DNA from 2 places in the Variovorax sp. 22077 genome. Region 1 is predicted to be linked to the other one. Evidence: predicted binding sites of a transcription regulator. Region 1 holds the regulator's gene; the other holds the start of a gene.

Region 1 (7,507 bases):
GTGGCGTAGCCGGCGAGCTGCCTGCAGACTTCGGGGGCGGTCTTGAAGCCCGCGACCACCTCGACCACCTTCATCAGCGGCACCGGGTTGAAGAAGTGGAAGCCCGCGACGCGCGCCGGATGCTTCAGCCCCGCTGCGATGGCCGTCACCGAGAGGGACGAGGTGTTGGTGACAAGCGTGGCGGTCTCGGCCACCACGCCTTCGAGTTCGCGGAACAGCTTGCGCTTGACTTCGAGATCTTCGACGATGGCCTCGACCACCAGGTCGCAGCCGGCCAGCGCCTGGATCGAATCGACAGCCTTCACGCGGGCGATGCAGGCGTCGCGTGTGGCGGCATCGATCTTGTTCTTCTCGTGCAGCTTGTTCCATTGGGCGCCGAGAGCTTCGCGCCCGCGCTCGGCGGCGCCTGCGAAGCTGTCGAGCAGCAGCACTTCGCTGCCTGCCTGCGCTGCGATCTGCGCGATGCCGCGCCCCATGGCGCCGGCGCCGACGACGCCGATTCGGGAGTAGTTCACTGTCATTTGCTGGAGATTTTCACTGGTTGGGTGGTATCCGGGCCCGCCGTGCAGGCGCCGACGCGACGCGGCATCGATGGATGCCGCTGCCGCAGTCGAGGACTCCGATTTTGCAGCCCCGCGCGCAGGGGCCGTGACGGGTTTTACGCGGGGGCGCGCTTTCAGGGGGCGCGCCGGCTGCGGTCGATCGCAACGCTCAGCGAGATGGCGACCATCAGCAGGCCGAGGCCGACCCAGCTCATCCAGGCGCTGGCGTCATGGGCCAGCAGCCATCCGCCCAGCGCCGCACCGACGGCCTGGCCGGTGTAGATGCCGGAGCTGTTGAGCGCCACCGAGCCCGGCGCCAGCGCGGGCGCCAGGCCCACCAGCCGCGCCTGCTGTGCCGAGTTGGCCGCGAAGCAGCCCAGCCCCCATGGAACGAGCACCGCGGCCAGCAAGGCCAGCGTGGAGGCCATGGGCCACAGCAGCAGGCTCAGCGAGATCAGCAGCGTGGTGACGAGCACCATGCGCCCGGCGCCCACGCGGTCGATGAATCGGCTGACCAGCATGTTGCCCACCAGCCCGCACACGCCGAACAGCGCCCACATCACGCTGAGCGTGGTGGCGTCGGCGCCGTAGCTCTGCTTGAGGATCGGCCCGAAGTAGCTGAAGAGCACGAACTGGCCCGCGCCCTGCAGCGCCGTGACCGAGACGATGCCCATCAGCACCGGGCTGCGCAGCACGCGCGACCATGCAGCAGCCGTCAGCGCGGCAGGACGGATGCCGATCGGCAAGGTGAGCCACACCGATGTCGCGCTCGCGACACTGAGCGCCGCAATCGCGCCGAAAGCCATGCGCCAGCCAAGATGCCCGCCGATCAGCGCGCCGATGGGCAGTCCCAGCACCGAGGCCATCGACCAGCCGAGAAAGACGAAGGTGACGGCCCGCCCGCGATGCTCCGGCGGCACCAGCAGGCCGGCGCAGGCGGCGGCCTGGGGCGTGAAGATGGCCGGCGCGATCACCGTGAGCATGCGCACCGGCAGCAGCGCGCCGAAGCTGGGCATCAGCGCGCAGGCCACGTGGCCGAAGGCGTACCAGAGCAGGGTGAGGGCGAGAAGCTGGCGCCGGTCCCATCCGGCCACTGCGGCGGCCAGCAGCGGTGCGCCGACGCACATGACCGCGGCGGCGGCAGTGATCAACTGCCCGGCCGTGGCGGCCGTGACCGAGAGCGAGGCGCTGATCTCGTTGAGCGTACCGGGCACGACCATGACGCCCGTGCCGATCACGAAGTTGCCGGCAAGCAGCGCCCAGAGCGCTCTCTGTGGCGCCGGCTGGCTCACCGGCGGACCTGCAGCGCGCCGGGATTCACGATGTTGGTGGGGTTGCCCTTGATGAAGCTCACGACGTTGTCGAAGGCCTGGCCGAAATAGCTCTCGTAGCTTTCCTGCTCGACGTAGCCGATGTGCGGCGTGCAGATGCAGTTCTCTAGGCGCAGCAGCGCGTGGCCCTGCAGCGGCGGCTCGCTCTCGAACACGTCGACGGCCGCGAGCCCGGGGCGGCCGCGGTTGAGGGCCGCGAGAAGGGCGTCGGCCTCGACCAGTTCCGCGCGGGAGGTGTTCACGAACAGGGCGGTCGGCTTCATGCGCGAGAGGTCTTCGAGCGTGATGAGGCCGTTGGTCTCTTCGTTGAGCCGCAGGTGGACCGACAGCACGTCGGCAGCGGCGAAGAATTCATGGCGGCTCTGGGCCACCTGGAAACCGTCGGAACGCGCCTTGGCGCAGCTGGCTTCACGGCCCCAGATCACGACCTGCATGCCGAAAGCCTGTCCGTAGCGCGCGACCAGTTGGCCGATGCGCCCGTAGCCCCAGATGCACAGCGTCTTGCCCTTGAGCACCGAGCCGATGCCGAAGTTGGGCGGCATGGAGGCCGACTTCAGGCCCGACTGCTGCCAGGCGCCATGTTTGAGGTTGCTGATGTACTGCGGCAGCCGGCGCATGGCCGCCATGATGAGCGCCCAGGTGAGCTCGGCGGGCGCCTGGGGAGAGCCGGAGCCCTCTGCCACCGCCACGCCCCGCTCGGTGCAGGCCGCGACGTCGATGTGCCCGGCCACGCGCCCGGTCTGGGAAATGAGCTTGAGCTTCGGGAGCTTTTCGATCAGCTGGCGCGAGATCTGGGTGCGTTCGCGGATCAGCACGATCACGTCGGCGTCCTTGAGGCGAACCGACAACTGTCCAATGCCCTTCACCGTGTTGGTATAGACCTTGGCCGCGTATGCGTCCAGCTTGGAAGCGCAGCGCAGCTTGCGTACGGCGTCCTGGTAATCGTCGAGGATCACAATGTTCATGGCACGCCATTGTGCCTCGCAGCATTGGAATGTCGCGCTGGCAAACGTTTGGATACCCGCCCCGCAGCCGATCGCAGGGCGTCAGGAGCCCGCTAAAGGGCTCGGTTCAGGCTCAATGCAGTCGCGTCGAGCGAGGCGCGGCGGCCATGGTCTCGGCGGCTTCCAGGGCGGCCAGCCGGTCGAGTTCGGCGCACACGTCGGCCATGCGGCCGGAGATCACCATGCGGTTGTTGCCGCGTTGCTGTCCCTTGCCATCGACCACGCGGACGACGCGAAGAGGGCGTGCCTGAGCGGCCGATTCGGATGGCGTGGTACCGCTGCTGCGGGCGGTACAGGCAGGGCGAACCGCCACGTAGCGCAGGCCAGCCGAAGATTCGGCGGTGTCGAGATGGTCCCCGCGGCGGGAGGGGCGGCGCGCCGGCATCAGTCGATTGGCCAGCGATTGCAGCGGCATCCAGATGTCGGCGATGGCGAGGAGGGCGATTCCCATGTGAACTCCAAGAAAGTATGAGGTTGAACACAGGCAGGATTTCTTGAGTCGGCTGCGACAGGGTGATGGCGAAGAAGCTTCGCCATACGCCCGCCACCTGTCGCTGCCGGATGGGGTGCTGTTGCTCTGGAAAGCAGGCAGCCGCGGCCTACATCAGCATGGTGTTGCGGATGAGGCCGACCGCGAGGCCCTCGATCTCGAAGGGCTCGCCGGGCTGCACGATGATGGTCGGGTAGTCGGGGTTCTCGGCGTGCAGCTCGATGACCTGCTTGTTGCGCTTCAGGCGCTTGACCGTTACTTCGTCGCCGAGGCGCGCGACCACGATCTGGCCGTTGCGTGCTTCCTTGGTGGCCTGTACCGCGAGCAGGTCGCCGTCCATGATGCCGGCGTCGCGCATCGACATGCCGCGCACCTTGAGCAGGTAGTCGGGCTGGCGCTGGAACAGCGTGTTCTCGACGTAGTAGGTCTGGTCGACGTGCTCCTGGGCCAGGATGGGCGAGCCGGCTGCGACGCGACCGATCAGCGGCAGCGCCAGCTGGGCCATTCCGGGCAGCGAGAGCGAGAACTGGTTGCCTTCGCGATGGCGCGTTTCGTTGAGAGAGCGCAGCGCGTCGCCCTTGAGGCGGATGCCGCGCGAGGTGCCGCTGACCAGCTCGATGACGCCCTTGCGAGCCAGTGCCTGCAGGTGTTCTTCGGCGGCGTTGGCGGACTTGAACCCGAGTTCATTGGCGATTTCGGCGCGCGTGGGCGGCGCACCTGTACGGGCGATGGCACTCTGGATGAGGTCCAGGATCTGCTGCTGGCGGGCTGTAAGCTTCACGGCGAACTGCATGTGTGGTTCCTTGCGGCACTGGTTGGATATCCAGTGCCTGTATTTTTAACCAGTTTTTAGAAGTTGACAAGCCATGGTCAATTCCTCTTCGTCCGGGCTGCCACGTCGGGTCGTGGTTTTGGGCACCGGCGGCACCATCGCGGGCCGCGCCGCCAGCAGTGACGACAACATCGGCTACACGGCCGCGCAGGTGAGCGTGGCCGACCTGCTCGGTGACATCGAGGCGCCCGCAGGCGTGACGCTGGAGGCCGAGCAGGTTGCGCAGGTCGACAGCAAGGACATGTCCTTCGCCATCTGGCAGCAACTGGCCAGGCGCTGCGCGCACTGGCTGGCGCAGCCCGACGTGGCAGGCGTGGTGATCACCCACGGCACCGACACGATCGAGGAGACGGCCTTCTTCCTGCACTCGGTGCTCGCCTCCTCCAAACCGGTGGTGCTGACCTGCGCGATGCGCCCGGCCACCGCACTGTCGCCTGACGGCCCCCAGAACGTGCGCGACGCCATCGGTGTCGCCGCGACCCGGGGTGCGAGCGGCGTGACGGTGGTGTGCGCCGGTGCGATCCATTCCGGCGTCGACATTCAGAAGGTCCACACCTACCGCCTCGACGCTTTCGCTTCGGGCGATGCGGGGCCCGTGGGCTATGTGGAGGAGGGCGAACTGCGCCTTGTCCGGCCGTGGCCGCAGGGTGGCGGAATGTCGGTCGCGAAGCTCTTCGAAGCGGCCGAGCTGCAATGGCCAAGGGTGGAGATCGTGATGAGCCACGCCGGCGCCAGCGGCGCCGTGGTCGAAGCACTGCTTCAGGCGGGCGGACCGGACCCTCTGCGCGGACTGGTGCTGGCGACCACCGGCAACGGCACCTTGCACCATGCGCTGGAAGCTGCCGCGTTCAAGGCGCAGGATGCGGGTATCGCAGTGCTCCGCGCGACGCGCTGCTCGAACGGGCGCATCCTGCCGAAGACGGGCGACCTGCTTCGCGATGCGGGCGAGCTGACGCCCGTGAAGGCCCGAATCGCCCTGGTGCTCGAGTTGCTGGGCTGAAAGCAGAACCGCCCCTCTGGAGGGGCGGTTCGGTGCGGGTCGGATGCTCGGTCGATGTTTCGATCAGCTGCTCAGCGCGGCCAAGGCACGCTGGGTGATCTCGTCGACCGTGCCCACGCCCTTGATGGCGCGGTATTTCGGCGCGGCGGCCGGATCGGCCTTGGCCCAGGCCGAGTAGTAGTCGACCAGCGGACGCGTCTGCTGGCTGTACACGTCGAGCCGCTTGCGAACGGTTTCTTCCTTGTCGTCCTCGCGCTGGATCAGGTCCTCGCCGGTCACGTCGTCCTTGCCTTCCACCTTGGGTGGATTGAACTTGACGTGGTAGGTGCGGCCCGAAGCCGGATGCGAACGGCGGCCGCTCATGCGCTCGATGATGTCGCTGAAGGGCACGTCGATCTCGAGCACGTAGTCGAGCTTGACGCCTGCCGCCTTCATGGCGTCGGCCTGGGGGATGGTGCGAGGAAAACCGTCGAACAGGAAGCCGCTGGCACAGTCGGGCTGCGCGATGCGTTCCTTTACGAGGTTGATGATCAGGTCGTCGCTGACCAGAGCGCCGGCGTCCATGACCGCCTTGGCCTGCAGTCCGAGCGGCGTGCCGGCCTTGACGGCTGCGCGCAGCATGTCGCCCGTGGAAATCTGGGGAATGCTGTATTTCTGGCAAATGAAGGCCGCTTGCGTGCCTTTGCCCGCCCCGGGCGCGCCCAGCAAAATTAGTCTCATGGTGTCCTCGGACGGTTCTTAGATCTTGTGTCGCGCCGAGCTTCGGCCCCATGGCTGGGCTGGGCGGAGTTGCTTCGAGGATAGCATGCGTGCCCTTCGGGAAATCCCGCTACTTGCAGCCGGAAGGACGCGAAGGCTCAGTGCCCGGCGGCCGCGAAGACCGCACGGACGCGTGCCAGGTCCTCGGGCGTGTCGATGCCGGGCCCCGGGGCAGCGTCACTCACGTGCACCGCGATGCGATGGCCGTGCCACAGGGCGCGCAGCTGTTCGAGCGCTTCCGTCGCCTCCACGGGGGAAGGCGGCAGGGAAGGAAAGCGCCGTACGAAGCCCGCGCGGTACCCGTAGATGCCGATGTGGCGCAGCGGGGCAGGGGCTGCAGGCAGCACCGTGGGTGCGGCACCATTGGCCGAGCCGTCGCGCCACCATGGAATGGGCGCGCGGCTGAAATACATCGCGTCGCCCTGAGCGTCGAGCACGACCTTCACCACGTTGGGATTCATGAAGTCGCCGACCGAGTCGATCTCGTGGGCGGCGGTGCTCATCGCCGCCTGGGCATGCGTGGCCAGCGTGGATGCCACGGCATCGATCAGCGCGGGGTCGATCAGCGGCTCGTCGCCCTGGACATTGACGACGATGTCGTCGCCATCGAGACCCAGCTGTTCGCAGGCTTCGGCCAGCCGGTCGGTGCCGCTGGGATGGTCCTGTCGTGTGAGGACGACATCGACGCCGTGCGCCTTGCAGGCCTCGATGATGGAGGGATCGTCGCCCGCGACCACCACGCGTGCCGCGCCCGATTCGCTTGCCCGCCGCGCCACGCGTACCACCATCGGCACGCCTGCGATGTCGGCCAGGGGTTTGTTGGGGAGCCTCGTCGACGCGAGCCGCGCCGGAACCAGAACGGTGAAGCTCACAGTCCGAGCTCTTCGTCGGAGAGCGCGCGTGCCTCGTTCTCGAGCAGCACCGGAATGCCGTCTCGCACCGGATACGCGAGTCGGGCGCTGCGCGACCACAGCTCCTGCTTCTCGGGGTTCCAGGTCAGCGGCCCCTTGGTGACGGGGCAGACGAGCAGTTCAAGCAGCTTGGTATCCATCGAGCGATGATAGCTTTGCGTCGAGTGCCGCGAAGAAATCCGCAGAGGGCGAGAACTCCAGCGGCACTGCCAGTGCGTCGGGCGCCTTGCGCCACAGCTTGACGGCGTCTTTCTCGGTGCAGACGAGGGTCTGGTCCAGACCCGATGGGCGTTGCCAGCTCTCGAAATCGAAGTGATCGGGCAGCGCGATGGTGTCGGCAAGCGTCAGGCCGCGGGCGCGCAGCATCTCGAAGAAGGCCTCGGGCCGCGCGATCGCCGCCAGTGCGACCAGGGGCCTGCCGGCCAGGGATGCCAGGGGCACGCGCTTGCCGTCGCTGCCCACGGCGGTGTCCGAAAGAGCACGCGTGGCGGTATGCCCGCCCGCGAAAGCCGGCCGCGATCCGCTGTGCAGCACCAGGTCGCAGCGGCGCGGCCAGGCTTCTCGCAACGGGCCGGCAGGCAGGCGCCAGCCGTTTCCGATTCCGCGGTCGTCGAATACGCAGATCTCGATGTCGCGCG
Region 2 (7,507 bases), on a different contig from region 1:
ATGGTGGTCCTGCAGGCGGTCCTTGTGGCGCACCACCTGGCGGTCGAGCTTGTCGACCAGTTCATCGACCGCAGCGTAGAGATCAGCGTGGCTCGACTCCGCGAACATGTCATTGCCCTTGACGTGGATGTTGCACTCCGCCCTTTGGCGGCGTTCCTTTTCCTTCTGCTTTTCCACCGTGAGGATCACCTTCACATCGACCACCTGGTCGAAATGTCGGATGACCCGGTCCAGCTTGCTCGTGACGTAGGTGCGCAAGGCAGGTGTGACGTCGAGGTGATGACCGCTGATCGTCAAATTCATGAATGACCTCCTGGAATTGACGGTTGGGGAAATGGCCGCACCGCGGAATGCGGCTTGGCCGGCGAAACGAAACGGGAGTTCTCTCTGGGGGTCTTGAGAAAGAAAGAAAAAGAGGGGGATGGGAAGAGGGGAGAAAGAGGGAAGGTCGATTCACTATGCCCAAGCTGTCACGGTATTGCAATACCTGAGTTGCTCGGGGTTTTGCCGCCTCGCGAACGGCCTCTCGGACGCTAGCGAATCGATAGCTGCGGGCACGCACAGGGCAGGCGATGCCGCAGTTCGAAACAAGTGTTTTCAGAGCTGGCCAGCCGGTGACCCTGCCGGCGAAAGGGCCTGCTCGTGCCTCGCCTTCTCAGCGCCAGGCGGCTCGCATCCTGTTGCGCAGGTCGATCACCGAGCTGGGCGGCGGCACGGCCGGCGGGCGCTCCGGCGCAGGCGGCCATGTCTGCTGCTCGAAGCCTTCCAGGTCGGCATCGGCGATGAAGCGCGTGCGGTTGGCATACAGGTGCCGGTCGCCGCGCGCCGCCTGCTGCGTGACGTGGAAGCGCTGCGGCACCAGCAGGTGCAGGTGGTCGCGCGCCCGGGTCATCGCCACGTAGAGCAGGCGCCGCTCCTCTTCCAGTTCGTGCGCGCTCTGGGCCACGTCGGCCGGCAGGCAGCCGTCGACCACGTTGAGCACGTGCACCGAATTCCATTCCTGCCCCTTGGCCGAATGGATGGTGGAGAGGATCAGGTAGTCCTCGTCGAGCAGCGGCGGCCCCGGCCGGTCGCTCGTGGCCTCGGGCGGATCGAGCGTGAGCTCGGTGAGGAATCGTTCGCGCGAGCCGTATCCGGCCGCGAGCCGCGCGAGCTGCTCCACGTCGGCGCGCCGCACGCCGGAGGTGTCCTCGTACAGCCGCTCCAGGTGCGGCAGGTACCAGTCCATCGCGAGCTCGACGTCGGCGGGCCACTTCAGCGCCGGCGCGCGCAGGGCCTCGTAGGCCTTCGCGAAATCGGCCCATTGCGCACGAGCGGCGGAAGGCGGCACGAACTCGCGCACCACGCGGGCCGGATCGGGCGCCTGCTCCATCGCGTCGAGCAGGCGCGCGCTCGTGGCGGGGCCGATGCCCGGGATGAGCTGCGTCACGCGGAAACCCGCCATGCGGCCGCGCGGGTTCTGCGCGAATCGCAGCACCGCGAGCAGGTCCTTCACATGCGAGGCTTCCAGAAACTTCAGGCCGCCGAACTTCACGAACGGGATGTTGCGCCGCGCCAGCTCCAGTTCGAGCGCAGCGCTGTGAGACGAGGTGCGGAACAGCACCGCCTGCGACTTCAGCGCCAGCCCGCCCTCGCGGTGCGCCAGCACCTTGTCGGCCACCCAGCGCGCCTGCCCCGCCTCGTCGGGCACGAGCACCAGCAGCGGCTTGCCGGCAGAGGGCTTGTCGGTCCACAGCGTCTTGGCATGCCGCTCGGCGGCCTGCGCGATGACGCGGTTCGACACGTCGAGGATCGGCTGCGTCGAGCGGTAGTTGCGCTCCAGCGTGACCACGCGCGCGGGCTGCGTGAACTGCGAGGGAAAGTCGAGGATGTTGCGCACCGTGGCGCCGCGGAAGGAGTAGATCGACTGCGCGTCGTCGCCCACCACGGTCACGCCGCGCCCGTCGGGCTTGAGCGCCAGCAGGATCGCCGCCTGCAGCAGGTTGGTGTCCTGGTACTCGTCGACCAGCACGTGGTCGAAGCGCGCGCCGATGTGCGCGGCCAGCGAAGGCTCGGCCGCCATCTCGGCCCAGTAGAGCAGCAGGTCGTCGTAGTCGAGCACGTTCTGCCGCTGCTTGGCCTCGACATACGCGCCGAACAGCTTCTTCAGCTCGGCCTCCCACTCGCCGCACCATGGAAAGGCTTCCTTCAGCACATCGGCCAGCGGCGCGCGGGTGTTCACGCAGCGCGAGTAGATCGACAGGCAGGTGCCCTTGCGCGGGAAGCGGTTGACGGTGGAGGAAAGCCCCAGCTCGTGGCGCACCAGCCCCATCAGGTCTTCGGCGTCGCCGCGGTCGTGGATGGTGAAGTTCTCGTCGAGGCCGACCTGCGGCGCGTACTCGCGCAGCAGCCGAGCACCGATGCCGTGGAAGGTGCCGGCCCACGGCAGCGCGGGCGGGGCATCGGACTTCAGTCCGAGCACCTGCGCCAGCACCCGGCCGGCGCGGCGCTCCATCTCCTGTGCGGCACGGCGCGAGAAGGTCAGCAGCAGCAGGCGCTGCGGATCGACGCCGCCGGCGATGAGGGTTGCGACGCGGTGCGCCAGCGTGCTGGTCTTGCCCGAGCCGGCACCGGCGATGACGAGCAGCGGCCGCTCGTCCAGGCCGGCGGTGGCCGCGCTCACGCCGTGCTCGACCGCCACACGCTGCGCCTCGTTGAGCGAGGCCAGCGCCTGCGCCAGGCGCTCTGCCTGGCTCCTGGGCGCAGCGGAAGGAACGGGAAGCGCAGTGCTCTGCATGCCTGCGACTTTACTGTATGCCCGTCCAGTCCGGCCGCCTTGCCGACATATGGCCGGTGACATAATCGCGCCTCGCTGCAACCCGGAGATTTTTCCAATGGAAACCGACCCGTCTCGGCAGCTTTCAACTCCCTTTCACTGACGCCTTTCTTCGCGCCTCTTGCGCACGTCGGGCAGGGAATTGAAAGCGCCCCCCTCCCTCGCCCATCGTCCAGTCCGTCATTCCAGGGAGTGAGCCCCATGCTCAACATCTTCACGCTCGCCAACGGCCGCCTCGTACAGGAAGAAATCGAGGCCCTCGAAGAGCTCTCCAGGTTCCAGCCGATCTGGGTCGACCTCGAGTCGCCCACGCTCGAGGAAAAGCGCTGGATCAAGCAGTACTACGGCCTGTCCATCCCCGAAGACGCAATGGACGAGGACATCGAGGAATCGGCGCGCTTCTACGAGGAAGACAACGGCGAGCTGCACATCCGCTCCGACTTCCTGATCGACGACGACGAAGCCCCGCGCGCGGTGCGCGTGGCCTTCATCCTCAACCAGCACAACACCGACCTGCGCAGCCGCGGCGTGCTGTTCTCGATCCACGACGAGGACGTGCCCGTGTTCCGCCTGCTGCGCATGCGCGCGCGCCGCGCGCCGGGGCTGATCGAGGACGCCAAGGAAGTCATGCTCAAGCTCTTCGACGCCGACGCCGAATACTCGGCCGACTCGCTGGAGAACATCTACGACGAGCTCGAGGCGGCGAGCAGGAAGGTGCTGTCGGGCAACGTCAGCGACGAGCTGGCCGGCGAGGTGCTCGGCGCCATCGCACGGCAGGAAGACCTGAACGGGCGCATCCGCCGCAACGTGATGGACACGCGCCGCGCCGTCAGCTTCATGATGCGCAGCAAGATGCTCAACGCCGAGCAGTTCGAGGAAGCGCGCCAGATCCTGCGCGACATCGAGTCGCTGGACAACCACACGGCCTTCCTCTTCGACAAGATCAACTTCCTGATGGATGCGACCGTCGGTTTCATCAACATCAACCAGAACAAGACCATCAAGATCTTCTCGGTGGCCAGCGTGGCGCTGCTGCCGCCGACGCTGATCGCCAGCATCTACGGCATGAACTTCAAGTTCATGCCCGAGCTCGACTGGGCCATGGGCTACCCCTACGCCATCGTGCTGATGGCGGCGAGCGCGCTGGTGCCGATGTGGTACTTCCGCCGGCGCGGCTGGCTCAAGTAGCGGCCTGCCGACGGGCGCTCGCGGGGCGCCCGGTGCTAGAGTGGCTTTCGGCCCGAGCGCCGACTGGAGAGCCACCTTGCGCAGAATCCGCTTCCTCACCCACCGCCACCGCGCACCCTCGACCAACACCGCGCTGGGCCTGCTGCTGGCCTTCAATGCCGGCGCCATCAACGCAGGCGGCTTCCTCGTGCTGCACATGTACACCTCGCACATGACGGGCTTCGCCTCGCAGCTGGCCGACGGCATGGTGCTGGGCAACGTCAAGCTGCTGCTGAACGCGCTGGGCGCGATCCTCGCCTTCCTGACCGGCGCGGCCGTGTGCGCGGTGCTCGTGAACTGGGGCCGCCAGCACCGCATGCACGGCGTGTACGCGCTGCCGCTGATGCTCGAGGCGGCGCTGATGTTTCCCTTCGGTCTCATGGGCGCCATCACGCTGACCTGGGCGACGCCCTTCGCGGTGCCGCTCACCGTGCTGCTGCTGTCCTTCATCATGGGGCTGCAGAACGCGGTGGCCTCCAAGACCTCGGGCGGCAGCATCCGCACCACGCACATGACCGGCAACATCACCGACATGGGCATCGAGATCGGCAAGATGCTCTACTGGAACCGCCGCTCGAAGTCGCAGCAGGACCATCCCCTGCCCGTGCGGCACGACCGCAGCCGCATGCGCCGCGCGGGCGGGCTGGTCGGCATGTTCGTGCTCGGCGGCGCCGCGGGCGCGCTGGGCTTCAAGTACGTGGGCTTCGTCTGCGTGGTGCCGCTGGCGGCGCTGCTGCTGGCGCTGTCGATCCCGCCGCTGCTGCGCGACATCCCGCGCCGCCGCACGCCTTCTCTCGGCTGAATTCAGCCAAGTTCGGCCGGCAGCGAAGCCAGCCACGCATTGACGAGCGCGAGGCTGTAGCGGCTCGCCACCGCAGCGACGAAGCGCGAGAAGTCGCCGTGCGCGGCATCGTCGGCGCGGTCCGAGATCGTGCGCATCGCCGCGAAGGGCACGCCGTAGTCGTGGCACACCTGCGCGACCGAGGCGCCCTCCATCTCCACCGCGAGCGCATCGGGCAAGGCGCGCTGAAGCGCCGCGCTCTCGGCCGTGGTCGAGACGAACCTGTCGCCGCTCAACAGCAGGCCGCGATGCACCTTCGGCGAACGAAGGCCGAATTCGTCGACGGCCTGCTGCCCCAGCAGCGCCACCGGATCGCGCAGCGTCTGCCGCGCGACCTCCGCCAGCGCATCGCCGATGGCCGCGTCGGCAGCGAAGCGCGACAGCCCCATCAGCGGCACTTCGTACTTCGGGAAGATCGGCGAGGCGTCGAGGTCGTGCTGCAGCAGCTGCGTCGCGACCACCACGTCTCCCACGTCCACGCCCGGCGCCAGTCCGCCCGCGACGCCGGTGAACACGATGGCCCGCGCGCCGAAGCGCTCCAGCAGCACCGTGGCCGTGATCGCCGCCGCGACCTTGCCAATGCGCGACAGCACCGCGACCACCGGCCGGCCGTGCAGATGGCCTACCCAGAAGTCGCGGCCCGCGACGCGCACGCGCTGCTCGTCGGGCATCAGCGCGAGAAGCGCGCCCAGCTCCTCGTGCATCGCTGCGACGATGGCGATGGGCGCTGGCGACAGGGTGCTCACGGTATTTCTCTTTCCAGGAACACCGAGGAACCGGCTTCGCCGGGCCTCTGGTGTTGCCCCCTGCAAGGGGGTTGGCGCAGCGACACGAAGTGCGCGAAGCCTGGGGGTTTACTTGATATCCACGCCGTAGAAGGTGTGGCGGCCGAAGGGGCTCAGCTTGAAGTCGACCACCTCCTTGCGCACCGGCTTCAGCTGCACCGCATGCGCGATGGTGAACCACGGCGCCTGCTCCTTGAAGATCAGCTGGGCCTTCTTGTAGAGCGCGTCGCGTTCGGACTGCTTGGTCGCGCTCTTGGCCTTCAGCACCAGGTCTTCGTACGGCTGGTAGCAGAACTTCGAGATGTTGCTGCCGCTGGCCGACTTGGCAGAAGCGCAGCCCAGCAGCGTGTAGAGGAAGTTGTCCGGATCGCCGTTGTCGCCGGTCCAGCCCAGCATGCCCATCTGGTGCTCGCCGGCCTGCAGTCGCTTGCGGTACTCGCCCCACTCGAAGCTCTTGATCTCGGCCTTGACGTTGATCTTGGCGAGGTCGGCCTGCATCAGCTCGGCGATGCGCTTGGCGTTGGGGTTGTAGGGGCGCTGCACCGGCATGGCCCACAGGTCGGTGGAGAAGCCGTCGGGGAAGCCGGCCTGTGCCAGCAGCTTCTTCGCGGCCTCGGGGTCGTACGGATCGTCCTTCACCGCATCGTTGTAGGACCACATGGTCGGCGGGATCGGGTTCTTCGCGGCCACGCCGGTCGAGAGGTACACGCCGTCGATGATGGCCTTCTTGTTGATCGCCATGTTGATGGCCTTGCGCACGCGCACGTCGTCGAAGGGCTTCTTCGTCGTGTTGTACGAGAGGTAGCCCACGTTCAGGCCGGGCTGCTCCAGCACCTGCACGTTCGGGTCCTTGCGGATCGCGTCGAGGTCGGCCGGGTTCGGGTACGGCATGACGTGGCACTCGCCCTTCTGCAGCTTGGCCCAGCGCACCGAGGCGTCGGGCGTGATCGCGAACACGAGGTCGTCGATCTTGGCCTTGCCGCCCCAGTACTGCGGGAAGGCCTTGAAGCGGATGATCGCGTCCTTCTGGTACTGCACCAGGTAGAAGGGACCGGTGCCGATCGGGTCCTGGTCGACCTTCTCGGGCGTGCCGGCCTTCAGCATCGCGATGGCGTATTCCTTCGACTGGATGCCCGCGTACTGCATCGCCAGGTTCGCGAGGAACGGCGCCTCGGCCTGGTTGAGCGTGATCTTCACCGTGTAGTCGTCGATACGGTCGACCGACTTCAGCAGCTTGGGCATGCCCATGTCGTTGAAGTAGGAGTGGTTCTGGCTCGTGACCTTGAAGAAGGGGTCGCTCTCCTTCCACTGGCGCTCGATCATGAAGATGAAGTCGTCGGCGTTGAAGTCGCGCGTGGGCTTGAAGCTCTTGCTGGTGGTGTGCCACTTCACGCCCTTGCGCAGGTGGAAGGTGTAGACGGTGCCGTCGGGCGAGATGTCCCATTTCTCGGCGAGGCCGGGCACGACCTTGGTGCCGCCGCGCTCGAACTCGACGATGGTGTTGTAGACCTGCGTGGTCACGTCGAACGAGGTGCCGGTGGTGTTCATGCCGGGATAGAAATTCTCGGGGCTGCCCTCCGAGCAATACACCAGCGTCTTGGCAGACACCGCGCCGCAGGCCAGGGTAAGGGCTGCAAGCGCTGTCGGTGCCAGGAGCGCCAGGCTTCGTGAGCGGCGCGAAACGGTGGGCTGGGTCTTCATGTGGACTCCTTGATACACGGTTGAAGGAACTGCGAGAACGGGAAACGCAACGGAACCCGAAGGAACGCTAGGGATTCGCCGCCACGGCGGCGGCGGGCGGAACGTCGGCGCGCACGAGCGGCGCGCCTTCGAGGAACT

The links. The regulator LexA, encoded in region 1, represses DNA repair genes until DNA is damaged. The targets are predictions, from matches to a motif close to ACTGTATNNNNATACAGT.
Region 2: a site for LexA is predicted at 2,789-2,806, ahead of ACTJLF_RS15190 (ATP-dependent helicase). Genes of this name have one in related genera too.

What each region holds. Positions count from the first base shown of each region.
Region 1 is NZ_JBQEQC010000002.1:3,458-10,964, reverse strand. It holds gene ACTJLF_RS02525 (3-hydroxyacyl-CoA dehydrogenase) at 1-521, opposite strand, end outside; gene ACTJLF_RS02520 (MFS transporter) at 677-1,834, opposite strand; gene ACTJLF_RS02515 (D-2-hydroxyacid dehydrogenase family protein) at 1,831-2,838, opposite strand; gene ACTJLF_RS02510 (hypothetical protein) at 2,951-3,328, opposite strand; gene lexA (transcriptional repressor LexA) at 3,477-4,160, opposite strand; gene ACTJLF_RS02500 (asparaginase) at 4,234-5,199, shown strand; gene adk (adenylate kinase) at 5,263-5,919, opposite strand; gene kdsB (3-deoxy-manno-octulosonate cytidylyltransferase) at 6,057-6,830, opposite strand; gene ACTJLF_RS02485 (Trm112 family protein) at 6,827-7,009, opposite strand; gene lpxK (tetraacyldisaccharide 4'-kinase) at 6,990-7,507, opposite strand, start outside.
Region 2 is NZ_JBQEQC010000009.1:133,387-140,893, forward strand. It holds gene hpf (ribosome hibernation-promoting factor, HPF/YfiA family) at 1-303, opposite strand, end outside; gene ACTJLF_RS15190 (ATP-dependent helicase) at 656-2,776, opposite strand; gene corA (magnesium/cobalt transporter CorA) at 3,017-4,003, shown strand; gene ACTJLF_RS15200 (YoaK family protein) at 4,080-4,844, shown strand; gene ACTJLF_RS15205 (5'-methylthioadenosine/adenosylhomocysteine nucleosidase) at 4,847-5,629, opposite strand; gene ACTJLF_RS15210 (ABC transporter substrate-binding protein) at 5,738-7,369, opposite strand; gene ACTJLF_RS15215 (dipeptide ABC transporter ATP-binding protein) at 7,437-7,507, opposite strand, start outside.